3 regions of the Bradyrhizobium sp. SZCCHNR1053 genome follow, and region 2 is predicted to be linked to each of the others. Evidence: predicted binding sites of a transcription regulator. Region 2 holds the regulator's gene; each other region holds the start of a gene.

Region 1 (9,702 bases), 120 kb from region 2:
TTGCCGTGACGCCGGACGGTTCGACGGTCTACGTCGCAGACTGGTACAACGCCGCAATTCGCGTGATCGATGCGAAGACCCGGACCGTGACCGGCAGCATCGCGGTCGGCGCCTCGCCGTCGGGGCTTGCGGTGACACAAGACGGCAAGCTGCTGCTCTCCGCCGACCGCGACGACGACATGGTCTCGGTGATCGACACGGCGACGCGCCAGCGCCTTGCGACCATCAAGGTTGGCACGCGGCCGTTCGGTGTCACCATCGACGCCGAGGGCAAGCGCGCCTACACGGCAAATGTCGCCTCCAACGACGTCTCGGTGATCGACCTCGCCGAGCGTCGCGAGATCGGCCGGGTCAAGACCGGCTTGCGGCCCTATGCAGTGGCGCTGGCGCAGGGCAGGGGCTTCGTAACCGACCAGTATGACGGCACGGTCAGCGTGTTCGACCTGGCGAGCCTCCAGCCGCTCCAGCGCATCAATGTCGGTGACTATCCCGAGGGCATCGAGGCGACGGCCGACGGCCGACGCGTCATCGTCGCCAATTGGGAGAGCAACATCCTGAGCGTCATCGACGTGGCCGCACTGAAGGTCACAGGGGAGATCAAGGTCGGCAACGGCCCGCGCGCGTTCGGCGCGTTCCTGCGGCGGTGAGGCAGGCCGGCCAGTGGCGGGAATGGAGTTGCATCTGCAGCCTCCGTCATTGCGAGCGTAGCTCGCAATGACGCGGGGAGGTATCGAGGCTCGTCGTTATCCCTGCATGTCGCCGGCGCTGATGCAGGCTACGAATCTCGTCTGGCGGGCACCACCAACCGTTCCACGATCTCGTCCATCCGGGTGAACAGCATCTCCGGCTGGTGGTCGCGCAGCGCCTGCTCCGCGGCATAGCCCCATGTCACCGCACCGAAGGCGATGCCGGCGGCGCGCGCAGCCTCGATGTCGCGGGTCTCGTCGCCGATCGCGATGACCTGGGCCGGGTCGACGCGCAGCCGCTTCAGCACCCGGCGAAACTTCCGTGCCTTGCCGAACACCGAGGCTGAGCAATCGAAATCGGCGAACAGACCGGCGCGCGATCCGAGCTTCTGCCGCGCGTTGGCCTCGCTGTCCGACGAGACCAATGCGAGCATGGTGCCGTTCGCGGCAAGGGTGTCGAGCATGATGTCGACGCCTGCAAACAGCGGGATGCTTGCTGCATGCGCCGTCTTCAGCCGGCGCACGTGGCGCGCGATCAAGGGCAGCTTCCAGCGCGGCACCTGAAGGAAATCGAGGATCTCACGGGTCGAGGCATGGCGCAGCCCGTCGATGTCCTGCTCCTCGACCTGACGAAAGCGGTACCGCACGGCGACGGCATTCACGTGGGTGCGAAACCACGGGAAGCTGTCGGCGAGCGTGCCGTCGAGATCGAAGATGACGAGGGAATATGGCATCGCGCGGGGTGAGCGTGGCGAGGGGCTGATGATCGTCGAGGCGTGTCGTCCTGCGACAGCCCTGGGCCATAGCAATGGGAGGGGCGGCGCGCAATGAGATGCGACCCTTGCGTGTCGCAGCTCCATGGTGACGTTCGACGATCAGGGGTTGAACATGTTGTGATGTGCACCTGGAAATAACGCGGTCTATGATCCCGATGCGCCGGCGGATCAGGGTCTGCCTGCCCGATTTGATCGAATTTGTTTTCATCATTCAAGCCAGAGAGATTTCACATGGCCCTCAACAAGGTTGCTGCAGCGTATCTGTCCTACTTCGCCTATATCGACGACGCGCTCGATGTGGTTCAGCCGAGCGATTTCGTGACGATGTTGAAGTCCGTCCCGTCGGGCGCGGCGAACGGTCCGTGGTCGCTCGTCTGGGGCCCGGCGGTCAACAACGGCGTGCTCGCCTATGTCGCGCAAGGCAGCGACGGCAGCTACGCGCTGGCGTTCCGCGGCACCGATGTCGACGGCTCGGTCGGCGGTGCCTTCGAGAACGTGCTCGCCGACGTCGATGCAGTCTTCCAGGTGCCGTGGCTGTATCCGCAGCAGGCCGGCTCGCCGCTGCAGATCAGTGCCGGGATCAACGATGCGCTGGCGCTGGTCATCGCGCTCACCGATCCCGCGACGGACCTGTCGCTGCTCGACTATCTGCGCGGCCTTGCGGCCAAGCAGAATCTGCAACTGATGGTGACCGGGCACAGCCTGGGTGGCGCGCTCGCCGTGGTGGCGACGGCGTGGCTGCAGGATCAACTGCCGAAGCTGAACTCGTCGCTGAAGTTCACGCTGTGGCCGCACACCTTCGCGGCTCCGACCATGTGGAACGCGGGCTTCGCGACCACCTTCGCGAAGGCCTATACCTACTATGCGGCGGTCAACAGCAACGACATCGTGCCGATGGGATGGGCCAATCTGAAAGGGATTCTCGTCACCTATGCGCCGCCGGCGCCGGTCCTGAAGGACACCAACTACTACTCGATCTACAAGCCGCTTGAGATCCTCAGCGCAACGATCCCGACCTATACGTCGATCGTGCCGAGCAATCCGGACCTGTTCACGATCACGCCGATCGTGGAGACGAACGATTCCTGGACCGCAGAAGCCGGCTACATGCATTCCATGCAGTTGCAGTATTTTCCGCATGCGACTGGCACGAAGGCGCCGCCGCTGCCGGGGGTCACCAAGACCGGCGTGGCGCGGCCGCGCGCGGTCGCCGTCGCAGCGTGAGCTGCTGATCAGGGGGACGGCGCCGTCCGGGGCGCGTCTCGCGTTGCCCTCTTGCGAGCCTGCTCCCGCAGGTCTGCAAGAGGGTTTTGACGCGCATCCGACAACAATCTCTCACGGCCTTTGTGAGCGTGCGCTGCAGGAACACCTTGCGCGGTGCGATCATTGACCCCGCACAGAAGCAAGGAGAGACACATGCAACGCACGCTCAAGATGGCCGCGCTGGCCGCCGCCACGCTGGTGCTCGGCACCGCCGCCGCATCCGCGCAGGGCTATGCCCGCTACGGCGACTCGATGGCCTGGGTGCCGCCGACACAGGGCAACGATTCCGAGCCGGTGTATGACGCCGCGCCGGCGCCGGCCTACGCGCCGGGTGAGGTGGCGTGGGGTACAACGGCCTGGGGCCACGGCTACAACGGCACCAACCATCCGACCCCTGGCTCGACCCAGGGCGATGTCGGTCCGTCCGGCAACAACAACGGTACGCTGACCGGTGTCTACCGGCAGTGGTAGCCGCCATCTCGCGTTAGACGTCAGGCGATCAAACCCGCCGCTCGACAAGAGCAGCGGGTTTGTCGTGTCGGACGGGTTCGCTGCGCGTGTCGGGCGATGTCACGAAGCCATTGGATCACGAGGTCGCGCGAAGGTGAGCGTCGCGTTGTGTCGCACGATTGTTGTGGGGACCGGCGGAACCTTGGATGGATCGATATCGTTTGTTCTCCGAGAATTAGGAACGAAGGAGCAAGTTCATGACGCGCACGTTTGGATTCGCCGCGCTGACCGCCGTCACGCTCGTGGCTGGCACCGCTGCGGCCTCGGCCGGCGAATACGGCCCGGGCGGCTACGGCTATGGTGGCCAGGTCACCAGCACCTACACCTACCGCGATTCCTTCGCCTGGGCGCCGGGGCCGGTCTATCAGGAAGGCTACGTCGCGGTCGCGCCGGGCCCGTATGACGGCCCTGGCTGGGGCACCGGCTACAACGGCACAAACCATCCGACCCCGAGCTCGACCCAGGGCGACGTCGGCCCGGGCGGCAACAACAACGGCACGCGCACCGGATATTATCGCCAGTGGTAATCTGAGTTCGTTGTAGAAACCATCCAGCCCGCCGCTCTGCCGAGAGCGGCGGGCGTTGCTGTGATGAACCGGTGTCAATCACGTGCGTCATTGCGAAGAGCGATGCGACGAAGCAATCCAGAGTCGCGTACGCGGCCCTGGATTGCTTCACTTCGCTCGCAATGACGATCGATACAAGGGAATTGAGGGCAACTACTCCGCAGCCTCGCTGGCTGCGCCGCGGCTGCGCTTCTTCGGCTTGGCTGACTTCTCCAGCACCGGCTTTAGGAATTGTCCGGTGTAGCTGCGCGGCGCCTTGACGATGTCCTCCGGCGGGCCCCAGGCGACGATCTCGCCGCCGCCGTCGCCGCCTTCGGGGCCGAGATCGATCACCCAGTCAGCGGTCTTGATGACCTCGAGATTGTGCTCGATCACCACCACCGAATTGCCCTGCGCGACCAGCTCGTGCAGCACCTCCAGCAGCTTCTTGACGTCGTGGAAGTGCAGGCCGGTGGTCGGCTCGTCCAGGATGTAGAGCGTGCGGCCGGTGGCGCGCTTGGACAGCTCCTTGGCGAGCTTGACGCGCTGCGCCTCGCCGCCGGAGAGCGTGGTGGCCTGCTGGCCGACATGGATGTAGTCGAGGCCGACGCGACGCAGCGTCTCGAAGGTGTCGCGCACGCGCGGCACCGCCTTGAAGAATTCGGCGGCTTCCTCGACGGTCATGTCGAGCACGTCGGCGATCGACTTGCCCTTGAACAGCACGTCGAGCGTCTCGCGGTTGTAACGCTTGCCCTTGCAGACGTCGCAGGTGACGTAGACGTCGGGCAAAAAGTGCATCTCGATCTTGATGACGCCGTCGCCCTGGCAGGCCTCGCAGCGGCCGCCCTTGACGTTGAAGGAGAAGCGGCCCGGCTCGTAGCCGCGTGCCTTCGATTCCGGCAGGCCGGCGAACCATTCGCGGATCGGGGTGAATGCGCCGGTATAGGTCGCGGGATTGGAGCGCGGGGTGCGGCCGATCGGCGACTGGTCGATATCGATGATCTTGTCGATGTGCTCCAGGCCCTCGATGCGATCGTGCGGCGCGGCGGCCTCGTTGGCGCCGTTGAGCTTGCGCGCGATCGCCTTGTAGAGCGTGTCGATGAGAAGCGTCGACTTGCCGCCGCCGGAGACGCCGGTGATGGCGGTGAACAGGCCGAGCGGGATCTCGGCCGACACGTTCTTTAAGTTATTGCCGCGGGCGTTGACGACCTTGATGGTGCGGCGATGGTTCGGCGGCCGCCGCTCGGGCACCTCGACCTCGAGCTCGCCGGTGAGATATTTGCCGGTCAGCGACGCCGGATTGCGCATGATCTCGGCCGGCGTGCCCTCGGCGACGATGTTGCCGCCATGGGTGCCGGCGCCGGGGCCGATGTCGAGCACGTAGTCGGCGAGGCGAATGGCATCCTCGTCATGCTCGACCACGATCACGGTGTTGCCGAGGTCGCGCAGCCGCTTCAGCGTGTCGAGCAGGCGGGCGTTGTCGCGCTGGTGCAGGCCGATCGAGGGCTCGTCGAGCACGTAGAGCACGCCGGTCAGGCCCGAGCCGATCTGCGACGCCAGGCGGATGCGCTGGCTCTCGCCGCCCGACAAGGTGCCGGAGGAGCGCGCCAGGGTCAGATAGTTCAAGCCGACGTCGAGCAGGAAGGTCAGGCGGTCGCGGATCTCCTTGAGGATGCGGGTGGCGATCTCGGTCTGCTGCGCGTTCAGGGCCTTCGGCACCTCGGCGAACCATTCGCCGGCAGCCCTGACGCTGAGCTCGGATATCTCGCCGATGTGCTTGCCGGCGACCTTGACGCACAGCGCCTCGGGCTTCAGCCGGAAGCCGTTGCAGCCGGCGCAGGGCACGTCGTTGAAGTACTTGCCGAGTTCCTCGCGCGCCCATTCGCTCTCGGTCTCGCGGAAGCGGCGCTCGATATTGGTGATGACGCCCTCGAACGGCTTCTTGGTGTCGTAGGCGCGGACGCCGTCCTCATAGGTGAACTTGATCTCGTCGTCGCCGGAGCCGTGCAGCAGCGCGTTCTGCGTCTTCTTCGGCAGGTCCTTCCACTTGGTGTCGAGCGTGAACTTGTAGAACTTGCCGAGCGCTGTCAGCGTCTGCAGGTAATAGGGCGAGGACGACTTGGCCCAGGGGGCGATCGCGCCCTTGCGCAGGGTGACGTCCTTGTCGGGAATGACGAGATCAGCATCGACGTGCTGCTCGACACCGAGGCCGCCGCATTCCGGGCAGGCGCCGTAGGGATTGTTGAACGAGAACAGCCGCGGCTCGATCTCGGGAATGGTGAAACCGGAGACTGGGCAGGCGAACTTCTCCGAGAACAGGATGCGCTCGGGCCCGCTCTTGTCATGGATCTTGGCGGTCTTCTTCTTCTCCTCGGCCGGGGCGGCGGAGGCGGGCGCGTCGGCGAACTCGATCACGGCCAGGCCCTCGGCGAGCTTCAGCGCGGTCTCGAAACTCTCCGCGAGGCGCTGGCCGATGTCGGGGCGCACCACGATGCGGTCGACGACGACGTCGATGTCGTGCGGGAACTTCTTGTCGAGCGTGGGCACCTCGGCGAGCTCGTGGAAGGTGCCGTCGATCTTGACGCGCTGAAAGCCCTTCTTGAGATATTCTGCCAGCTCCTTCTTGTACTCGCCCTTGCGTCCGCGCACGACCGGGGCCAGCAGATAGAGGCGGGTGCCCTCGGGCAGCGCCAGCACGCGGTCGACCATCTGCGACACGGTCTGGCTTTCGATCGGCAGGCCCGTGGCCGGGGAGTAGGGCACGCCGACGCGCGCCCAGAGCAGCCGCATGTAGTCGTAGATCTCGGTGACCGTGCCGACGGTGGAGCGCGGGTTCTTCGATGTCGTCTTCTGCTCGATCGAGATCGCCGGCGACAGGCCGTCGATCTGGTCGACATCAGGCTTCTGCATCATCTCCAGGAACTGGCGGGCATAGGCCGACAGCGATTCGACGTAGCGGCGCTGGCCCTCGGCATAGATCGTATCGAAGGCGAGCGAGGACTTGCCGGAACCGGACAGGCCGGTGAAGACCACGAGCCTGTCGCGCGGGATCTCGACGTCGATGTTCTTGAGGTTGTGCTCGCGGGCGCCGCGGATCGTGATCGCCCGCAGGCTCGACTGGTTGGCTTGCGCGCGCTGCTTGGCCTTGAGCACTTCATCCATGACGATCGTCCCACGGCGCAGAGTCGCGCCATCGTTGCAGGCGCGTTCGCCGGAAGCCGGCCATCGGACGCCAGAGGGAAAAGGTATCGTCGGAACGTAGGAAGAACGGGAATGGATTTCCAGTGCCGTCAGCGAATCATCAACAATGCGCTCAGGGAATGGCAGCGAATGGCAGGAGGCGGACCGGTTCCGTCGGCCGCGTCGAGAGCCCAAAGAGTCGAGAGCCCGAAAGAAAAGACCTCCGCTCTCGTCGAGCGGAGGCCTTGTGCGTTGGCCCGGAGGGCGACGTTCTTAGAAGTGGTAGTTCACGCCGACCTGGACGGAGTGCAGGTTCAGAGTGCCCGAAGCGATATTGTTGGCGAAGTAGTTCTCGCTGCCGAGGCTCTTGTAAAGGTATTCGCCCTTCAGCGACCACTGCGGCGCGAACATGTATTCGAGGCCAGCGCCAACCGTCCAGCCGCTGTGGAACTTCGTGTCCGAGACCGAAGTGCCAAGGAAGGTGTTGGTCAGCTTGTTCTCAGCCCAAGCGTAACCGCCGGTGGCGTACACCAGGGTCGGGCCGAAGGCATAACCAATGCGGCCACGAACGCTGCCGGTGTCCTGGATCTTGGTGTTGAACGTGCCCAGGAAGCCGGGGATCACGCCGTCGCCGCTCTTGATGCTGGCCCAGGCCGCATCAGCTTCGAGACCGAACACGATGGCGCCCTGCTGCCAGTTGTAGCCGATGGTGCCGCCGGCGAGGCCGCCATCCGGACCATTGTCTTCAACGGTGGCGTAGCCGCCCATGGCACCGATGTAGAAACCGGTCCAGGTCAGCACAGGCGCGGCAACCGGCGCCTTGGTGTAGGTCGGGCGCGCAGCGAGGTCTGCGGCGGCAGCGGGAGCGGCCAGGGCGGCCAAAGCCACGGTCGCGAGCAGGATCTTCTTCATTCCAGTCTCCAGTTTATTCCTAGCAGTCCGCATCGCACCGAAAGCTTTACGCACGAAACAGACTCACCCGTTCAAGTTGACGCGGTTCCTATAGCCCGGTTCCGTGCGGATTGCCGTCACCCCGAAGACACACTCGCGGCCAAACCGCGTTTTTACGGGCGGCTCCAGAAAGCCTAAGTTACTCAATTACTTGGTTCCGAGTGTTGCAGGGCGGCAAAGGCGGCTCCTGAGCAACAAAAAGGCCGGCTTACGCCGGCCTTTGGAACTTTCGATTGTCGAACGGATCGATCAGTATTTGGCGACAACCGGGCCGCCGAAGCGGTAGTTCAGGCGCGCCGTGAACAGGTCGACGTCCTGCTTGATGGTGTCGGTCTGGGTGAAGACCGCGCCACGGAACGGGACGTTCGTGTTGCCCATGAACAGGTGGTCATACTCGAAGCCGACCGACCAGCCCGGCGAGAAGGCGTATTCGACGCCAGCGCCGACGGACGCGCCCCACTTGTGCACGGTCGTGGTGGCCAGCACGGTGTTGATCACGCCGGAAAAGATCTCGTACTTGGTGTCGGTGACGGCCGCGCCGCCCTTGGCGTAGAGCAGGACATTGTCGAAGGAATAGCCGATCTGGCCGGTGAACAGGCCGAAGGCGTTGAGCTTGGTGCGGTTGCGATCGGGCGCGAACACCGGGCTGACGTTGTTGCCGGTGAGGTCGGCCCAGTTGCCCTGCGCCTCGAGGCCGAACACGACCGAGCCCATCTGCCAGCGATAGCCGAACTGACCGCCGATCGTGCCGCCGGTGGCGTTATGGCAGCCCTCGGCTGGGCCATTCACGAGCGTCCAGCAATTGCGGCTCGTGCCATAGCCGCCGTTGATGCCAAGGTAGAAGCCGCCCCAGTCGTTGATGGCGACCATCATCGGCGGCGCCTTCGTATAGGGACGTGCCGCCATGTCGGCCGCCGAAGCGGACGTGGCCGTTGCGATGCCGACGAGCGCCGTCGTGATCACAAACAACTTCTTCATCAAATTCTCCCCCGGGAGGTTGGAATGACAAGCGATGGGCAAGTCATACACAGGGCATCCCGGCGAGGCTGTAACGCGCCCGCCACAGAAACGAAAAAGCGTTATAAATCATATATTTAGCACAAAAACGCCGCGACGCTGCCGGGCTGTTGACACGAAAAAGGCCGGCGCGAGGGCCGGCCTTTCCGAATGCGTGCGAGCGGCGGCTTTTTTCAGTAGCGCGTGCCCATCGGCGCCCCGAATCGATAGTTCACCCGGACGGTCGCCATGTCGATGTCCTGCTTGATGGTATCGACGCGCGACAGCACGGTTGCGGTGGCCGGGAAGCTGATGTCGCGCGAGCCCATGAACAGGTGGTCGTACTCGACGGCGACCGACCAGTTCGGCGCGAAGCCGAACTCGACGCCCGTGCCGACGGTGCCGCCCCAGCGGATCTCACTGGCCGAATCCAGCAGCGTGCCGACCGGGAAGGGCGCAGCCGCATTCGCCGTGCCAGTGTATTTGTTGTGGGTGACGGCGGCGCCGCCCTTCACGTACCAGAGCACGTTGCCCCAGGCGTAGCCGACCTGGCCGGTGAACAGGCCGATCGCATCGGTCTTGGTGTTGTTGGTGATGCCCGCAGCCAGCGCCGCCGTGCTCGCATTGGACGACTTCAGGTCGGTCCAGTTGCCCTGGGCCTCGACGCCGAACACCCAGCTCGCCGCCTGCCAGCGATAGCCGACCTGGCCGCCGATGAGGCCGCTCGAGGCGTTGTGGCAGCCTTCGGACTGGGTCGGCACGACCGGCACGCCGCCGACGCGATTGAGCGTCCAG
Region 2 (9,702 bases):
GCGGCGCCGTCGATCAGCTCCAAGAGCGTCTTGGCGCGCTCCTTGAGGCTCGGCATCGCCTGGGTGAGCTGCGCGCGCGTGGCGTCGTTGAGCTTGGCCTTGAGAGCCGCGCCGTTCGGCACGTAATTCAGCACGTCCTCGAACTGGCGCACCAGCGCCGCATCGTCGCTGTGGCGGATATAGTGGCCGTTGAGGTTTTCGAGCTTGGCGAAGTCGAACCGCGCCGCCGAGCGGCCGATCGCCGGCAGGTCGAACGCCTTGATCATCTCCTCGGTGGAGAAGATCTCCTGGTCGCCATGGCTCCAGCCGAGCCGCACCAGGTAATTGCGCAGTGCCGACGGCAGATATCCCATCGCACGGTAGGCGTCGACGCCGAGCGCGCCGTGGCGCTTCGACAGCTTCGAGCCGTCCGGCCCGTGAATCAGCGGGATGTGCGACATCGACGGCACCGTCCAGCCGAGCGCATCGTAGATCTGCTTCTGGCGCGCGGCGTTGATCAGATGGTCGTCGCCGCGGATGACGTGGGTGACGTCCATGTCGTGGTCGTCCACGACCACCGCCAGCATGTAGGTCGGATTGCCATCGCCTCGCAGCAGCACGAGGTCGTCGAGGTTCTCGTTCTGCCAGACCACGCGGCCCTGCACCTGATCCTCGATCACGGTCTCGCCGGTCAGCGGCGCGCGCAGCCGGATCGTCGGCTTGACGCCTTCGGGCGCCTCCTTTGGATCGCGGTCGCGCCACATGCCGTCGTAGAGCCGGGTGCGGCCTTCCGCGCGCGCCTTCTCGCGCATCGCGGCCAGCTCCTCGGCGGTGGCATAGCAGCGATACGCCATGCCGCTGGCGAGCAGTTGCTCGGCGACCTCGCGATGGCGCGCGGCGCGGCTATATTGGTAGATGACCTCGCCGTCCCAATCGAGCTCGAGCCATTTCAGGCCGTCCAGGATGGCGTCGATGGCCGCGGTGGTCGAGCGCTCACGGTCGGTGTCCTCGATCCGCAGCAGCATCTTGCCGCCGCGGCCCCGCGCATACAGCCAGTTGAACAGGGCCGTCCGGGCGCCTCCGATGTGGAGAAAGCCGGTCGGGGAGGGGGCAAAGCGCGTGACGATCGGGGAGGTCATGGGCGGCAGCACGAAATCCAGGCAGGGGCTATGAAGGGCGGGGGGTGTATAGCAGGCCTATCGCATAACTAAAGCCTTCCTTGGGGGAAGCGGATTTGGCAGATAGGCTGCCAAATTCCGGAGCAGGATATTCTTGATGACCACGACGACAGACATGGCGACGACGGCAGAGGCAGGGCGCGACTTCATCCGCGACATCGTCCAGGCCGATCTCGACAGCGGCAGGCACAAGACGATCGTCACCCGGTTCCCGCCGGAGCCGAACGGCTACCTGCATATCGGCCATGCCAAGTCGATCGGTCTCAACTTCGGCATTGCCCAGGAGTTCGGCGGCCGCTGCAATCTGCGCTTCGATGACACCAATCCGACCAAGGAAGAGCAGGAATATATCGATTCCATCCAGGCCGACGTGCGCTGGCTCGGCTATGACTGGGGCGACAACCTGTTCTTCGCTTCGGATTATTTCGAGCGGCTCTACGATTGGGCGGAAGGGCTGATCAAGGCCGGGCTCGCCTATGTCGACGACCAGTCGCAGGAGGAGATCCGCCTGTCGCGCGGCACGCTCACCGAGCCCGGCAAGAACAGCCCGTTCCGCGACCGCACGGTCGAGGAGAATCTCGACCTGTTCCGGCGCATGAAGGCCGGCGAATTCCCGAACGGCGCGCGCGTGCTGCGCGCCAAGATCGACATGGCCGCCGGCAACATCAACCTGCGCGACCCCGTGCTGTACCGGATCATGCACGCCCATCACCCGCGCACCGGCGACGCCTGGAAGATCTATCCGAGTTACGACTACGCCCACGGGCAGTCGGACGCGATCGAGGGCGTGACGCACTCGATCTGCACGCTCGAGTTCGAGGACCACCGGCCGCTCTACGATTGGTTCCTGGACAAGCTGCCGGTGCCGTCGCATCCGCACCAGTACGAGTTCGCGCGGCTCAACCTGACCTACACGCTGCTGTCGAAGCGCGTGCTGACGCGGCTGGTGCAGGACGGCCATGTCTCAGGCTGGAACGATCCACGCATGCCGACCATCGCCGGCCTGAAGCGGCGCGGCGTGCCGCCGGCGGCGGTGCGCGAGTTCATCAAGCGCATCGGCATCGCCAAGGCCAACAGCGTCGTCGATGTCGGCATGCTCGAATTCTGCATCCGCGAGGAGCTGAACCGCACGGCGCTGCGTCGGATGGCCGTGTTGCGGCCGCTGAAGGTGGTGATCGAGAATTATCCGGAAGGCCAGGTCGAGGAGCTCGAGGCGATCAACCACCCCGACGATCCCGCAGCCGGCACGCGCAAAGTCGCCTTCGGCCGCGAGCTCTATATCGAGCAGGACGACTTCATGGAGAACCCGCCGAAGAAGTTCTTCCGGTTGTCGCCGGGCAACGAGGTGCGGCTACGCTACGCCTATTTCGTCAAGTGCCGCGACGTCATCAAGAACGACGCCGGCGAGATCGTCGAGCTGCGCTGTACCTATGATCCGGCGACCAGGGGCGGCAACGCACCGGATGGACGCAAGGTCAAGGCGACGATGCACTGGCTGCCCGCTGCGCAGTCGCTGACCGCCGAGATCCGCCTCTACAACCAGCTGTTCGCCAATCCGAGCCCCAATGCGGCCGACTTCACCGCCGATCTCAATCCCAACTCGCTTGAGGTCCTGACCGACGCGCGCATCGAGCCGGCGATCGCCGAGAGCAATTCGGACGCGCCGATGCAATTCGAGCGCCAGGGCTACTTCGTCCGCGATCCGGATTCGACGCCCGACAAGCTCGTGTTCAACCGCACCATCGGCCTGCGCGACACCTTTGCGAAGGAGGTCGCGAAGGGATGAGATGGGGACCGCAGCCGCAGCTCAATTGATCGCTGCGAGGCCGGCCTCGGTCAGCGTTGGCACGCCATCGCTGACCTCCACCAGGCCGCGCTCCGCGAGGAGCGAGAGATCATCGTCGGCGACGGGGGAGAGCGTGAGCCGGTGGGCCTTGATGTCCCGCAACGTCCAGCGCAGGTGGATCGCCGTGTCGAGCGCGAGGTCGGCAAAGGGATCGTCATTGTCATGGTGGTCCATACCCGCATAAGCCCGTGCGGTGCCGAAAGTTCCAATGACGTTCCCGGCACCGGGATTGGATTCTCGTTCCGTTCCGCTAGTCGGATTCCCCGTGGTTTCGCTAGCCTCCATGCCCGTGAAGTAACGGGTGGTGTGGGCAATGGCGGAGCCGGTCAGGCCGCCGGGAGGGCGTCGCGGGATCGCGGGCGCGATGGCCGATGTCTGGCCGCCGCGCGGCGCGCTGGCCGGCGGCTGGCCCGCGATCGGGTCCGGCGCGTCGTCGGCATTCGCCGCCCGCCTGAAGAGCTGGGCGGTCGAGGAGGCCGGGGCGGGCCGGCTGCTGCCCTGGGTGCCGGTGGCGTTCGGGGCCGGCATCGCGCTGTACTTCACCGCCGATCACGAGCCGGTGCTCTGGATCGCCGCCACCACCGCGGCGCTGCTCTGCATCGTTGCCATCATGATGCGGCGGCATCGGATGTTTCCGGCTGCCGTGATGATCGCGGCTGCAGCGTGCGGCTTTGCCGCGGCGACCATCAAGACCGCGCGTGTCGCACATCCGGTGCTGGCGCGGCCGCTGTACTCCGTGGCGCTGTCCGGCTTCGTCGAGGCGCGCGACGTCCGCGAGCGCAGCGATCGGATCGTGCTGCGGGTGACGTCGATGGAGAGCCCGCGCAACGCCGTCACCATCGCGCGTGTCAGGCTCGCGGTGCGTAAGGGCACGGCGCCCGAGGTCGGCAGCTTCGTGCAGCTCAAGGCGCGGCTGCTGCCGCCGATGGCCCCGGTGCGGCCGGGATCCTACGACTTCGCGCGCGACATGTTCTTCCAGGGCATCGGCGCCTCCGGCTTCGTGATGGGCGCGATCACGACGGCGACGCCGCCGCAGGCCGCCGGCTTCGGCCTGGGCTATGCGGCGGCCATGCAGGGCCTGCGCGATGCGATCGACGCACGCATCCGCGCCCGCCTGACGGGCGATGAGCGCGCCATCGCCACCGCGCTGCTGACCGGCCGGCGCGACGCCATCACGCCCGATGTCAACGATGCGATGTTCGTCTCCGGCCTCGGCCACGTGCTGTCGATCTCAGGCTATCACATGGCCGTCGTCGCCGGCGTCGTGTTCTTCGCCGTGCGCGCGCTGCTTGCGCTGATCCCCGGCCTCACCATCAGCCATCCGATCAAGAAATGGGCGGCCGCGGCGGCGCTGGTCGCGGCGGCGTTCTACCTGCTGCTGTCGGGCGCGGAGGTCGCGACGCAGAGATCGTTCTTCATGACGGCCGTGGTGCTGATCGCGGTCATGGTCGATCGCCGCGCCGTCACCTTCCGCACGCTCGCGGTCGCGGCGATGATCGTGCTGATCGCGGCACCCGAAGCGCTGGTGCATCCGAGCTTCCAGATGTCATTCGCGGCGACGCTCGGCCTGGTCGCGCTGGTGCAGTTCGGCCTGCCCAAACTGTTTGCGACGCCGGACAGCTCCACGACGCAGCGCATCGCGCTGTGGGGCGGCCGCGAGCTTGCGATGCTGCTGCTGGCCTCGCTGATCGCGGGGCTTGCGACCACGCCCTATGCCGCGTTCCACTTCCATCGCGTCACGCCCTATGGCGTGCTCGCCAATCTCGCGGCGATGCCGGTGGTTTCGGTGCTGGTGATGCCCGCCGGACTGCTCGGCCTGCTGGCGGCGCCGTTCGGGCTCGACGGTCCCTGGTGGACGCTGATGGGCCTCGGCATCGACTGGATGATCGCGGTGACGCGCTGGGTGGCGGCGCTGCCTGGCGCGGTCGGGCGCATCCCGGGCTTCGGCATCGGTCCGCTGATCCTGGCCAGCCTCGGCGTCATCCTGATCGGCCTGCTGCGCACACCGCTGCGCTGGTCGGGTGCCGTCGGGCTCGTGGTGGCCACCGCGTGGGCCGCCACGACGCCGCTGCCCGATGTCCTGATCGCCGGCGATGGGCGTGCGGTGGCGGTGCGCGGTCGTGACGGACGCCTGCATGTGATGCGCACCGGCAAGGACGTGTTCGCCACCAAGGAGTGGCTCGCGGCCGACGCCGATGCCCGGCTGCCGGCGGATTCATCGCTCGCCGATGGCGTCTCCTGCGACGAGGCGGGCTGCGTGGTCGCGATGGTCGACGGCCGATTCGCCGCCTTGACCCTGCGCGCCGAGGCGCTCGACGATGATTGCGCCCGTGCCGCGCTGATCGTCACCGCGCGCGCCGCGCCGTCATCCTGCGCGGCGGCCGTCATCGATCGCCAGCGCCTGCAGCAGCAGGGCGCCTTGATGCTGGTGCAGCGGGGCACCGGCTTCTCCGTCACGCCGGTGCGCGCCGGCGGCACCGACCGCCCGTGGTGGCCGGCGCCCGCCGAGGCCGGCGAGTTCGACACGACGCTGACGCCGCGTGCGCCGGTGTCGCGGCTTCAGGACGCGACGCCGCCGGAGACGGAGCAGGGCGAGCAGGATTGAGCGCCGGACAGCTCGAACGTGCTGAGATGATACAACGTGCTGAGATGATACTCGGTGTCGTCGGGTCCATCGAACAGCGAGGGACCTTCGACCAGCGTGAACGCAGCGCCCGGATATCGTTGCCAGACGGCGATGTCATCAACCGTGACCGTTAGCCATCCGAACGGAAGCATGTAGCGGCCGGGCTCGGTGATCCGGTCGGCCTTGTTCCAATCGATCTTGTTGACCGCGGCGGCAAGCTCCCCCGGCACACAATGCCGGCCGAGGGATGTCGTTCCTATTCGATGCGATGCCGGAGCGTGAGGTTCGCCCGAAAGGACCTTGCGCTTGCAGAAACCAAATCTCCCCCGGCCGAAAGCTCGCTCATGACCGAGAGAAATGCGGACGCGCAGGCGCTCAGGTGATGCTGATGCGGCGAATCGGTGTGGCCTGCGAAGCCGGAACGTCCTCCGCCATGCCCGGGCGGCGCTCGGCCGGCTGCTTGCTGACCGGCAATTGTAGCACGGTGACGCGCTGGCCCTCGCAGAGCTGGGTCACCAGCACGTGGCGGCCGTCGGCGAATTCGATCGCGTCGTGATGGCGATCGGGGATGTGCGTCTCGATGCTGTTGAACTTCGCGACGCGCTCGCGGATCGTCCGGGTCCAGAGCCAGCGGCTGTCGTAGCGGACGTCCTCGACAAATGCCAACTCGGTGCCGGGCAGCATGCAGACGGCGACGGTCGGCTCGCTCTCGAGGGCGAAGCCGCGGGTGGCGGTGCCGCGAAACGTCGTCGAGATCAACGTCTCGCCGACCTTGGCGGGACGGGACGCAACCGCATGGAGGCTGTAGTCACACATCGGATCGCTCCTCGTTGAGAGATAGCCGACCCACGCTCCCCCCGGACAGGCGCAGGCCTCTATCAGAGTGGACATCGATGGTGATGTTAGCGCGCGCTTCACGGCAATTCTGCGCTGATCTGCACCGCGTGCGCCCGCGGGCGATCACAAGCGTTTGAGCATGCCGCGCTGCACATCCTGAGGTGCATTCGCGCGTGACCAATTTCGATCGGCGGCGAAGCGCGTGCGCCCGTCGCCGATCGACCGATCGCGTCCGCGATCAGTACTTGCGATACAGCCCGACCAGCTTGCCTTGGATCTTCACCCGGTTCGGCGGCAGGATGCGCACCTCGTAGGCGGTGTTGGCCGGCTCCAGCGCGATCGATGCGCCGCGGCGGCGGAAGCGCTTCAACGTCGCTTCCTCATCGTCGATGAGCGCCACCACGATGTCGCCGGTATCGGCGGTCTCGTTGCGCTGGATCAGCGCCATGTCGCCGTCGAGGATGCCGGCATCGACCATGGAGTCGCCGCGCACCTCGAGCGCATAGTGATCGCCGTTGCCGAGCATGTCGGCAGGCACGCTGATGGTGTGGCTGCGCGTCTGTAGCGCCTCGATCGGGGTACCGGCGGCGATGCGGCCCATCACCGGCACCGCGACGGGGCGCTCGCCATCGTCCAGCGCGGGAGTGCTGGTGCGCACCTTGCCGAGATTGCCCTCGATCACCGATGGGGTGAAGCCGCGGCGGTTGTTGGCAGCCTGTGACAGCTCGGGCAGCTTGATCACCTCGATCGCGCGGGCGCGGTTGGGCAGCCGGCGGATAAAGCCGCGCTCCTCGAGCGCCGTGATCAGGCGATGAATGCCGGACTTCGAGCGCAGATCGAGCGCATCCTTCATCTCGTCGAAGGACGGCGGCACGCCGGCTTCCTTGAGCCGCTCGTTGATGAACCGCAGAAGTTCGTACTGTTTGCGCGTCAGCATCTCGACCTGGTCCCCAGTTTGTTGTCGTCCGAGTCCAGGAGCTGCGCCTTGAGCACAAACCGGCTGAGAGCGCCTTGGAGTCGGACCATCATCGCGTCGCCCGCAACATACTAAAAACAAATCATGAACGGACACTATATGTTCGATGTGTGTTCCGCAATCCTTAAATTGTAGTGAACGGACCGGGCTTTGCCGGGGGAAACGGCCTAGCTCGGCAGGCGCAGGATCTCGCACGGGCTGCCGGCGGCGGCCTTCGGCGCAAACGCCCGCCGGATCACCAGCGCCTGCGAGAGCGCGAGATTGCCGAGCAGCGACGAATCCTGCTGGGTCACCGGCGTTGCGATCAGGGTGCCGTCGGCGCGCTCCTCGAGCTGCGCCCGCAGATAGTCCTCGCGCGAATCGTTGGCCCCGAGTTCGCGGCCGAGCAGGGCGGTCTCGCGTGGCATGCGAGCTTCGTCGCGGCCGAGCAGCCGCCGAATCAGCGGCACCAGGAACAGGATGGCGCAGACATAGGACGACACCGGATTGCCGGGCAGTCCGATCACCCTCATGTCGCCGAGCCGTCCGTGCATCATCGGCTTGCCCGGCCGCATCGCGATCTTCCAGAACGCCATCTCGACGCCCTCGGCTTCGAGCGCCTGCTTGACGAGGTCGTGATCGCCGACCGAGGCGCCGCCGGTCGTGATCAGGATGTCGGCCTTGGCCTCGCGCGCCCGCCGGATCCCGGCGATCGTGGCCTCCATCGTATCCGCGGCGATGCCGAGATCGATCGGTGTCGCGCCCTCGCTGCGCACCAGCGCCCGCAGGGCGTAGCCGTTGGAATAGACGATCTGGCCCGGGCCGGGCGTCGAGCCCGGCATCACGAGCTCGTCGCCGGTGGCGAGCAGCGCCACCTTCGGCCGGCGCCGCACCGGCAGTGCCGGATGATTCATGCTGGCCGCCAGCGACAGGTCGCGGTCGCTGAGCCGGCGGCCCGCCTTCAGCAGCACCATGCCCTGGTGGAAGTCGACGCCAGCGGGCCGAATGTGCCGGCCCTTGATGGCCGCCTCGTTGATGACGACATGGCCATCTTCGGCGATCGTGTCCTCCTGGATCACCACCGAGTCGGCGCCCTCAGGGACAACGCCACCAGTGAAGATGCGCGCCGCCTCGCCGGGTCCGACCACGCGATCGAACGGCCGGCCGGCCGCGACCTCGCCGATCACCCTCAGCCGCACCTTGGCCTGGGCTGCGTCCGCCGCGCGCACGGCGTAGCCGTCCATCGCCGACATCGCCTCGGGCGGCTGCGTCCGCAGCGCCGCGAGGTCGCGGGCCAGGATGCGGTGATGGGCCTCGTCCAGCGTCACCAGCTCCTCGGCCAGCGGCTCGGCGCCGGCGAGCACGGCGGACAACGCATCGGACACCGGCATCAAGGCCATGAGAGTTCCTTCGGACGGAGACGGCAGATCGAATGAGTCGCCTTCTAACCGAACGCGCACGGCTCGGCCAAGGGCTCAGGCCGCTTCCTGCCTTCTGATCGTCTGATGTTGGCCGCGTCCGGGCCGCTGCCTCACGACCGCGCGAGAAACCCTGCAATCAGTGCGCAGAAGGTCGACCGCAGTGCCAAGGCGTTGGCCGATGCGCCGTTCCGGTTAGCTCCCGCCCCGCGTTCTATCCAGCAGCTGCGCGACAGGCGGCGCGCTCGGTCGTGTGCAGGATATCCGCCACCATGTTCCGCAGCCAGACCGATGCTGCATCACGATCGAGCTGCAGCGGCCAGACCATCGAGACGGCCGGCAGCCGCAGCTTCAACGGCGCGGGACAGAGCGTCAGCCCAAATCGCGGCCCGTAGAGCTTTGCCATCCTGGTCGGTATCGTCGTGATCACCGGTGATGCGGCGACCGTCGCCAGCACGCTGAGGAATTCCGAGGAGGCCGAGACCACGTTGAGCTCGGTCCCGATCTCATCCAGCGCCGCCTCCAGACAGCCCTGCAGGCTGTTGGTCAGCGTCACCAGCGCGTGCGGAAGCGACAGATAGTCGGCGAGGCTGATCGGCGTTTTCATCGCGATGCGCTTTGGATTGTAGACGCAGCTCAGCGCCTGCTCGAACAGGAGCTGGGATCTGTGCCGCTGTGCGACGGCGTCGAAGCAGCCGACCGCGACATCCAAGGCTCCGTCGTCGAGCAGGCGATGCACTTCGTTACGCTCGGTCGGCCGGCTGAGAAGCCGCACGCCGGGCGCCGTTCGACGGAGCACCGCGGTGAGCTCGGGGATCAGCAGCAGCTCGACCTCACTTGAAAATCCCAGGCGGATGGTGCGC
Region 3 (9,702 bases), on a different contig from region 2:
CCGGGTTCGGCTCTGAGAATGTGCTATATATAGCACATTTGCCGCAAAAATCAATGATTTAGAGGCCGCAGGGGCGGTATTGTGACGGATCCACGAAGTTAGGGTTAAGTGAAGCGTGCCGGAATAGAACAACTCGTGCAGCGCGTCCCGCTCGCCGCAAGAGGTGTTCTAGGCCATTGTTTCCGCGTAACGATTTCGATCGGCGCGACGGCACCCCGCAGGCCGGGGCGCGCTGGCGAACGCGCAGGTAGCGAGACGACCGTCAGTCTCCGGCGCCGGGCTTCGACGAAAAATATTTCTGGAACTTTCCATCCTCGCCGTCGTGCTCCTTGGCGTCGGCCGGCGGGTCCTTCTTCTGGGTGATGTTGGGCCAGGACTTGGCATATTCGGCGTTCACGCCCAGCCACTTCTCCAGCCCCGGCTCGGTATCCGGCTTGATCGCGTCGGCCGGACATTCCGGCTCGCACACGCCGCAATCGATGCATTCGTCCGGATGAATGACCAGCATGTTGTCACCCTCGTAGAAGCAGTCTACCGGGCAGACCTCAACGCAATCGGTGTATTTGCACTTGATACAGTTTTCGGTGACGACGTAAGTCATCCAAGGCTCCGGAACGGATCGACAATTCGGCTGGCTTGGACTAGCGCAGGACGTGTTGTGCCGCAAGTGAAGCGGGGCGAAGAACTGAACCGGAAATTGCTCTGGCGCAACCGATCTGGCGCAACCGATCTGGCGCAATCGATCAGGATCGTCCGCCATCCAGATCATCGTACAGTCCGCGCACGGAGGCGGCATCGCCGCGGCGCTCAGCAAAGCCGGTCACCTTGAGCACGCGCACGCTGCGGTCGAGCGCGATGGTCAGCACGTCACCGGTCTTCACCCCGTGGCCGGGCGAGGTCTCGCGCACGCCATTGATCCGGACATGGCCCGACGACACCAGCGCCGCGGCGCTGGTGCGCGCCTTCACCAGCCGCGCATGCCACAGCCATTTGTCGAGGCGCTGGCGCTCTGACGGGGTGTCGGACGTCGGCGTTGTCCTTCCAACCTATCTTGCCAACCGATCTTGTCGCTCAATCCTTGCGGTTGTTCGCCGCGAGTTGCTCCTTGAGCGCAGCAAGCTTGGCGAACGGCGAGTTGGGATCGACCGGACGGTCGCGATCCCGGCCTCCGCCGCCACTCGAGGCATAGGGCCGCAGCGCCGGACCGCTGTCGCGCTTGTCGCGACCGCCCTTGCCGAAGTCGCGGCCGCCGCGCCCCTCACCACCGAATTTGCCGCCCTTGTTACGATCGCGGTTCTGGTCGCGCCCCTTGGCGTCATGGTCGCGGCGCGGCCCGCGATCCTCGCGGGCCGGCGCTGATGCACCCTCGGCTGGAGCCGCACCAGCCTCCGGCGGGCCCTTGCGGAAGTCCTTGCCGAACTCCTTCATCCGGTCGCGTCGGCCCTGGCCGCGGTGATGGCGCTCGCGCGCCTCGCCGCCCTCGGCGGGAGCCGTCCCGGCAGGCGCCTGCCCGCCGCCGGCACCCTGCCCGCGCTCGTGCTGCGGACGGTTGGGCCGGCCGCGATGATGATGGTCGTGGCGCGGCCTGCGCTCCTCCGAGCGCCCGCCCGGCCGCCAGACCTCGACCAGGACGGGCTCGGCGGCAGCAGCGGCCTCGGCCGGAGAAGCCGCGGTCGCGGTAGATCCAGCAGCAGTTTCCGCCGCGGCAGCTTCAGCCGAAGCATCGCCGATGCTTGCTGCCTCGTGCGCGACGGCCTCAGCGGCTTCTGGCTGCGGCGCATCCGCAGCAACGGCGGTTTCCGCCTCGGCGACGACGCTTTCGGCAGCCGTCTCGGCCACGGACGCCTCGTCCGCCGCATCCGGCGTGACGAAATCGACGGTCGGCAGCGATGCCAGGGCCGACACCGACGCGGTTTCCGCCTGCTCCTCGCCGACCGCCGCGGGCACGGCGACGGTCTGCTCGGTCACCGGAGCGACGGCGGCCTCCGCGACGGTGGGAACCTGCTCGTCGGCCGGCTCGCCGGCGACAAGCGCGAGGTCCTCGCCCGGCACGGCCTGCGCTTCTGCCGGCTCAGCCGGGGCGGTCTCCACAGCAGCGGCCTCGGCAGCAGCAGCCTCGACGGGCTTCTCAATCGGCTTGGGCGGCAGGGGCGGGCGCTTCTCCATGCGATAGCCAAGCGCGCGCAGGATCGAGGCGAAGTCCTCGCCGGCCGAACCGGTGAGCGAGGTCATCGCCTGCGTCACTACGAAGCCGCGGCCGTCGAAGGCGCCGGCGGGCTTTTCGCCCGGTGCATTGTCGCGCCAGGCCAGGGCGGGACGAATCAGGTCGGCCAGCCGCTCCAGGATGTCGACGCGCACCGCGCGCTCGCCCGCCTGCTTGTAGCCGAGCACGCGATAGGCATCGCGCGGCAGCGCCTTGTCGACCGGGAACGAGGTCCGGCCCGAGCTCGCCAGATGCTGCGCGCCGGTCAGCGCGGACATGTCGACATTGCCCTGCTTCTCGGCCCACAGCAGCGCAGCGAGCGCGCGCGCCGCCGGCTTGAGCAGCGCCGGGACGTAGATGTGATAGGCGCCGAAGCGCACGCCATATTTGCGCAACGTGGCGCGCGACGGCTGGTCGAGATCCTTCATCTCGGCCGCGATCTTGGCGCGCTCGATGACGCCGAGCGCCTCCACCAGTTGGAACGCGATGCCGCGGCCGATGCCGGTGATGTCCTCGGCCTTGGACAATTCGAACAGCGGGCCGAGCAGCTTCTCGATATGCGTCTTCAGCCAGAGATCGAGCCGCGCCTGCACCTTGTCGCGCGCAGCACCCGTCAGCCGCTCGTCGGCGATGATGCGCAGGCGCGGATGCAGCGCGTCGTCGGCCGCGACCAGCTTGGCGACCGCGTCGCCGGTCCAGCGCACCGTGCCGTCGGCGGTGAGCACGATGTGCTCGTCGGGCGCGCTGGACAGCTTCTCGGCGCGCGCCTCGATCTCGCCGGCCAGCGCCTTCTGGGCAGCAGCCTGCAAGGCCTTGGCCTCCGAGCCGGCTTCGGCGGCGTCGGGCGCGAAGGTGAATCCATCCAGACGGCCGATCGCGTGCCCTTCAACGATCACTTCGCCGGTCTTGCCGATTTCCGTATTCAAAACACTGTTCTCCCGCAGGCGCCGCATCAATACACTGGTACGACGATCAACGAAACGCTCCGTGAGCCGTTCATGAAGGGCGTCTGACAATTTATTTTCGAGCTCGCGGGTAATCCCCTGCCAATAATCAGGGTCGCGCAGCCAGTCTGGCCGGTTGGCCACGAAGGTCCAGGTACGAATCTGTGCAATCCGCCCCGACAGCGTGTCGATGTCGCCATCGACGCGGTCGGCCTGATCGACCTGTGCGGCGTACCAGGCGTCCGGAATACGCCCCTTCTGCATCAGGAAGCCGAACACGGTGGTCACCAGCTCCGCATGGGCGGCCGGCGACAGCCTGCGATAATCGGGGATTTGGCAGGTCTCCCAGAGACGCTCGACCGCGGCCGCGCCATGCGCCATGTCGCGCACCTCGGCGTCGCGCGCGGCATGATCGAGCACGCGCAGATCCTCCGCGATCGGCGCGCGCGTCAGCGCCTCATGCCCCGGCGCGATCGCCAATGAGACCTGAAGCGCGCTCAAGGACGCGAAATCAAGCCTGGAGTTCCGCCATTGCAGCACCTTCACGGTATCGAAGGTGTGGTTCTGGAGCGCATTGACCAGCTCGGGCTCGAACGGCGCACAACGCCCGGTGGTGCCGAACGTGCCGTTGCGCGTCGCCCGTCCGGCACGGCCCGCGATCTGGGCAAACTCCGACGGCGTGAGCCGGCGGAACTGATAGCCGTCATATTTGCGGTCGGACGCAAAGGCGACGTGGTCGACGTCGAGGTTGAGCCCCATGCCGATCGCGTCGGTGGCGACGAGATAGTCGACGTCGCCGTTCTGGAACATCGCCACCTGCGCGTTGCGGGTTCGCGGCGACAGCGATCCCAGGACCACAGCGGCGCCGCCATGCTGGCGGCGGATCAGCTCGGCGATGACGTAGACCTCGTCGGCCGAGAAGGCCACGATGGCAGTCCGGCGCGGCTGTCGCGTGATCTTGCGGTCGCCGGCGAATTCGAGCTGCGACAGCCGCGGCCGCGTCACGGTCGATACGCCCGGCAGCAGCCGCTCGATGATGGGGCGCATCGTCGCAGCCCCGAGCAGCAGCGTCTCGTCGCGGCCCCGCCGGTTGAGGATGCGGTCGGTGAAGACGTGGCCGCGCTCGAGATCGGCGGCGATCTGGATCTCGTCGACGGCGAGGAACGACACGTCGAGATCCCTGGGCATCGCCTCGACGGTCGACACCCAGTAGCGCGGGTTCTTCGGCTTGATCTTCTCCTCGCCGGTGATCAGCGCAACGGCCTCGCTGCCGACGCGATCAGCAATCTTGTTGTAGACCTCACGCGCGAGCAGCCGCAGCGGCAGTCCGATGATGCCGGAGGAATGCGCGAGCATGCGCTCGATCGCCAGATGCGTCTTGCCGGTGTTGGTGGGGCCGAGCACGGCGGTGACGCCGCTTCCGGGAGCACGGTCGGACGCGCGCTCGAAAGGCGAGGCTGCCGAAGAAGACGAAAAAGCCATTCGTTAAATTGGGTCTCGAGGCCGGCGTTGCAGGCGCGCGGGTCAGGCGCGATGGATGCTGGAATTATCGTCGTTCTGAGAGGCTGCGATCCTCACACCTGTGTCACATTGCTACGCATATAGGGACGCAGCTTAAGCTTCGGAACGCCTTGAGAACGAATCACGCCCGAATCGCTGACTCCAGCGCCTTTCCGGCTTCGTTCACCGCAACATCTCGCGCCGCGCGATCAAGTCAGCACTAGATCAAGTTTTCACAGTCTCGACAAGCAACGCTTTCGCGAGGGAACTGGCGCTGTTTCGAGCAGGCCCGAGTCGAATCAGAATCGGCGAAGAGTCAAACGGATTCACGCGAGCCGTCGTTCAGGCCGCGCGCCGGATCACACATGCTGGCTTTCCGGGCGGCCTCGCAATGACGGCGCCGGCCGGACAACGAGGATTCCGCCGCGCGCTACTGCGTTTTCGCGACGTGCGGCGAGGCCTGGGTGATGAAGGAGGTCGCCTCGAGCATCGCCTTGCCGAAAGAGGTCGGAATCACGACCCGGAACGGCACCAGGATGCGCGTGCCCGCGAGCGGCACGAAGAAGATCTCCATGTTGCGGGCCTGGGCGAGATATTTGATCACCGGCCGGTCCGGGATGTAGCCCGCAACCGGCGTGAAGTAGACCGCGCAGACCAGCGCCGGACCACGATAGCCTTTGTCTGCCTTGACGTTCTCCATGCGCTTGTAGTCGAGCTTGAGCTCGTAGCGCATGCGGCCGTCGAACACGGGCGCAGCGCCGCGGCACGAGTCCGGCGACAGCAGCTCGCCATTGCCCGGCACCCGCACCAGCGAGGCCGTCATCGGATCGAGCACGCCGCGCTTGTGGGCATCCGTTACCGGGATGCGGTCGGGATCGACCGGCGGCGTCGGCTCGATGGCGAAATCCTTCACGGTGCCGTTCTGCAGATTGATGCGGATCTGCTCGGACTTCTTTCCCGTGGTGGTCGAGGCCTGGTAGCTCTGCCCGACCAGGGCGCCGTTGACGACGCGCCCCTGCACCGACCCGGTGCCCGATCCTTGGGAGAAGCTCTTGAGCAGGCCCGCGGTGCCGCCCTGAGCTGCGGCGCCGTACTGATCATCCCCGATTTCGACCGCCCAGGTGCCCTTGCCGACGGGGATGCCAGCCAGCGAAGCCTCATATTGGGCGTCCAGCCGGGCCTGTGCCCAGGCGCCGTGGGGGGCCAGCAGCAGGAGCGCCGCGATGGAGCCGGCCACCGCCAGGCGCCGGAAACGGAAGAAGGCCGTGCTGTTGGTCACGTCGAAATGGTCCTGCCGATCCGCTTGTCGGGCCCCGGCCCCTGTGCCGCGCCACTGCTGTTACTTACGCCAAAAACGCTCCTGAACAACGCGAACCGGTCACATCCTGGCCGATTGTCCAGCGCTTTACGTCCGGCTCCGCTTCCGGCGAAGCCGCATCGGGCGGCCCAAACTCCCCGTGAGCCCCTGCAATCCGCCGGGCTCGACGGGCCAATTTGACGCGCCATCGCGCGAACGTCCACTCATCACGCCCGAATACGCCCTTTATGTGGTCTCCGGCGATCGGCTATGATGTTGATTGTACGACGTCTTTCGGAGAAAAACGGCCATGCGGACGCCTATGGCCGGACGCCGTGCCGCGGGCGCAAATACCGCCGCCGTGAAGCGAGGCAGCCCTGCGATTCGGCGCGTGGCTAAGGGGCCACCGGCCCCATCCCTCAAAACCTTGACGAAAAGCCGCATCCCCCCTATAGGACCGCATCTCCCAGAGACGAGCTGGACGAGTTTTGGACCCCCGCGGCCCGCCGACACAGGCGGACGAAGGGTGCGGGGATGAGAGAGGATTTACTGCCATGTCGCGGCGCTGTGAACTGACGGCCAAGGGCCCCCAGGTTGGCCACAAGGTCAGCCACTCCAACATCAAGACCAAGCGGCGCTTCCTGCCGAACCTGTGCAACGTGACCTTTATCTCGGATGTACTCGGCCGCAACGTGCGCCTGCGCGTCTCGACCAACGCGCTCAAGAGCGTCGACCACAATGGCGGCCTCGACGCCTATCTGCTCAAGGCTAACGCTGCGGCGCTGTCGCCGCGCGCGCTGGAGCTAAAGCGCGCCATCGAGAAGAAAGCGGCGGACGCTGCCCCGGTCGCCAAGGCGAGCTGAGAGAGCAAGCCGAAATCCACGATTGATGCAGAAGCCGGACGCGTCACAGGCGGGGCTTCGAGCGAAGCGAGATATCGAAACGGCCGGATCGAGAGATCCGGCCGTTTTGCTTGCGGCTGCCGTGACCAGCCGACAACTCTGGACACGGCAGCCGGCGCGGGGCGACCGGACACGTCGAGTGACCATCCGTTCGTACGGCGGCGCCATTCGATCACTTCGCTATGTCCGTCGCGCGGCGCGCAACAGCGACCCAGACGAAGTGCCATAGGAACCGACCTCCCCAACACCAGCCCGATGCTCTACACTCGTTGCGGTAGCATTATCGCGGACATTCCTTTGTCATGAAGAACATTGTCATCTGCTGCGACGGCACCGGCAACGAGATCAGCGAAAACATCTCGAACGTGCTCAAGCTCTATCGCTGCCTGCGCAAGACCGACAAGACGACGCCACTCCAGGCCGTGTTCTACGATCCCGGCGTCGGCACCCTGACACAGCCGGACAGCTGGCATCGCTTCAGGGCCAATTTCAACATGGTGCTGGGGCTCGCCACCGGGTACGGCCTCGACGACAACATCATCAGGGCCTACTGCTTCCTCGCCACGCATTACCAGCAAGGCGACCGCATCTTCCTGTTCGGCTTCTCACGCGGCGCCTACACCGTGCGCGTGCTTGCCGGACTGATCCACAAGGTCGGGCTGATCTCGCCCGATCAGATCAATCTCGCCGGCTCGGGCGTGATCGCCTACAAGAAGTACTCCTCCGACAATCCGAAGGCCGGACGCGGCATCACCACCGAGGTCGAGAGCACCGAGGACGAAGGGCCGATTCCCGAGAGCCGCGACGACCAGGCCGCGCAATTCGCGCGCATCACCTCGACACGCTGGCCAACGATCCATTTCGTCGGCGTGTGGGACACGGTGGCCAGCGTCATCGTGCCGCGCACCGACCGGTTCCTCGCCCTCCCCAGCCTCGAGGAGCTCGCCTTCTCGATCGAGAACCCGAGCGTGAAGATTTTCCGGCAGGCCGCTGCGATCGACGAACGGCGCTGCATGTTCCGGCTGAAGCCGTGGAACATGCCGCAGACCTTCACGCCGAACCGCTTCAACAAGGCGCATGCTGGACCGCAGGACGCCAAGCAGGTGTGGTTCGCCGGCGTACATTGCGACGTCGGCGGCGGTTATCCCGAGGCGCAATCGGCGGTCTCGAAGTATCCGCTGCTGTGGATGATCGACGAGGCCGTCGAGGCGGGGCTGGCGGTCAATCCGCGCACGGTGAACCAGCTCGCCTGGGGCGTGCAGCGCAAGAACAGCCCGTTCTCCTATGTGGCGCCGAGCATCCAGGGCCCCCTGCACGATTCGATGAGGCCGGCCTGGCGGCTGCTCGAATGGCTGCCGAAGAGCGCGACGTACAAGGAGTGGCCGGAGCGCAAGGCGCGTTTCGGATTCTACATTCCGAATTGCGAGCCGCGCTTCATTCCGGAGGGCGCGTTCATCCACGAGAGCGTGCTGATGCGGATCGCGGAATCGCAGGACTACCGGCCCGTCAATCTGCCCGCGTCCTATGAGCGCGTCCCGCTTCCGGTCAAACAGAAGGCGGAGTAGCAGCAACGGCGCGTAGCGCGTCGGGCAGCGTCTTCGGAGGCTCGCGCGTGGCGGATCGCCTCAGATCATGCGCAGATGGATGACGCCGTCGGTCACCTCGCCACGGGCGAACTGCTCGCGCGCCATCTGCTCGAACGCCGTGCGGTTTCGCTGCAGATAAGCGAACGCCTGATTGCGTGTGCCGAAGCAGGTCTCGAGATGACAGACCTGCCGCGTAGCGCCGATTGCAAGCGCAAATGCGATCGTCTGGCCTCCACGCTGCGTCTCGTCCTTTGCAATGCGAACGTCTGTAGCTGTCAACTTGGCCACGTCAGCCTCCTCGGTACGAAGGTCGGATCTGTACGCGGGACGCGGTTGAGGCGTAATGATCAGGCATGGATCGCCCGTCTGTTCGAGCACCAGCAACGGATCTGAAGTTCCGCTAGTTCCACCGGCGCAGCCGACGTCGGAAGGCGAGATGAAGCAGCCCTAGCGAGCGACCTTCTTCCGCCGCTTCGGCGCAGGCGCAGCAACAGGACCCGCTTGCGCAGCTTCCGCTTCCTTGGCGAGCCGCAACACGCGCAGCCGCTCCATGTTCTTGCGGACCGCCGTCGCGCGCTGATCCCATTCGGCGCGCGCCTTCGCCCCGTCCTCGGCGGCGACGCGCTGGCGCTCTGACCGCGCAATGCTTTCGGGGGAGCGTTCTGACATCTTCTTGGTGGCCATCGACTGATCCTTCCGGAGATGCGGGTTACCGTCGAGACGCAGAAAGCCCGCTCAATACAGGATCGAGCGGGCAAACCAGCCATTTCAGTACATCCGTGAAATGGCCCAAGACGTCAGATCAGTACGATCAGACCAGCGCGAGATTTTCTGCGCTGGTTTTACCGCGCATCTTGTCCGTCTTGACCTCAAAACTGACTTTCTGGCCTTCAGCCAAGCCAGCGAGACCAGCGCGTTCAACCGCGCTGATGTGAACGAACACGTCGTTCCCGCCATCCTCCGGCTGAATGAAACCAAAGCCCTTCTGGCCGTTGAACCACTTGACGGTACCCTGCATGTCTATCTCCAAATCATTAATCGCGCGACCATCACGCGATCCTCATTCAACTGAGCAATGACTTTTGGAAATAGCCCACGGGCACATTCAGAAAGGCACAGCGGCTAATCGAACTACCTCAAAGTAGAGATTTTCTGGGGGATTACAAGGCCGCGCGGCAAATATAGTTTGCCGAGGGCTGGGACCGTGAGTCGGCTCGCGCTGGCAATATCAGCAAATTGCCCTTATCTTCACAGGACCATCGGTAACGGC

What was found. Region 2 encodes LexA, which represses DNA repair genes until DNA is damaged. Its sites were predicted from a motif close to TGTTCNNNNTGTGTTCNG; they were not measured.
Region 1: the regulator LexA is predicted to act here: its motif matches at 7,033-7,050, upstream of uvrA (excinuclease ABC subunit UvrA).
Region 3: the regulator LexA is predicted to act here: its motif matches at 4,770-4,787, upstream of QX051_RS07805 (helicase-related protein).

Annotation. Positions count from the first base shown of each region.
Region 1 is NZ_JAUHJM010000001.1:559,541-569,242, reverse strand. Features, by position in the region: gene QX051_RS02665 (cytochrome D1 domain-containing protein) at 1-647, shown strand, start outside; gene QX051_RS02660 (HAD hydrolase-like protein) at 776-1,420, opposite strand; gene QX051_RS02655 (lipase family protein) at 1,694-2,686, shown strand; gene QX051_RS02650 (hypothetical protein) at 2,879-3,196, shown strand; gene QX051_RS02645 (hypothetical protein) at 3,433-3,762, shown strand; gene uvrA (excinuclease ABC subunit UvrA) at 3,955-6,942, opposite strand; gene QX051_RS02635 (porin family protein) at 7,234-7,872, opposite strand; gene QX051_RS02630 (outer membrane protein) at 8,161-8,889, opposite strand; gene QX051_RS02625 (outer membrane protein) at 9,102-9,702, opposite strand, start outside.
Region 2 is NZ_JAUHJM010000001.1:674,589-684,290, reverse strand. Features, by position in the region: gene gltX (glutamate--tRNA ligase) at 1-1,118, opposite strand, end outside; gene QX051_RS03225 (glutamine--tRNA ligase/YqeY domain fusion protein) at 1,255-2,943, shown strand; gene QX051_RS03220 (hypothetical protein) at 2,965-3,177, opposite strand; gene QX051_RS03215 (ComEC/Rec2 family competence protein) at 3,317-5,608, shown strand; gene QX051_RS03210 (hypothetical protein) at 5,563-5,781, opposite strand; gene QX051_RS03205 (hypothetical protein) at 6,005-6,445, opposite strand; gene lexA (transcriptional repressor LexA) at 6,705-7,403, opposite strand; gene glp (gephyrin-like molybdotransferase Glp) at 7,610-8,821, opposite strand; gene QX051_RS03190 (LysR family transcriptional regulator) at 9,054-9,702, opposite strand, start outside.
Region 3 is NZ_JAUHJM010000002.1:634,436-644,137, forward strand. Features, by position in the region: gene fdxA (ferredoxin FdxA) at 263-601, opposite strand; partial or broken gene QX051_RS07800 (RNA-binding S4 domain-containing protein) at 744-1,010, opposite strand; gene QX051_RS07805 (helicase-related protein) at 1,072-4,629, opposite strand; gene QX051_RS07810 (DUF3108 domain-containing protein) at 5,078-5,857, opposite strand; gene rpmB (50S ribosomal protein L28) at 6,499-6,807, shown strand; gene QX051_RS07820 (DUF2235 domain-containing protein) at 7,149-8,411, shown strand; gene QX051_RS07825 (hypothetical protein) at 8,472-8,720, opposite strand; gene QX051_RS07830 (transcriptional regulator) at 8,880-9,116, opposite strand; gene QX051_RS07835 (cold-shock protein) at 9,244-9,450, opposite strand.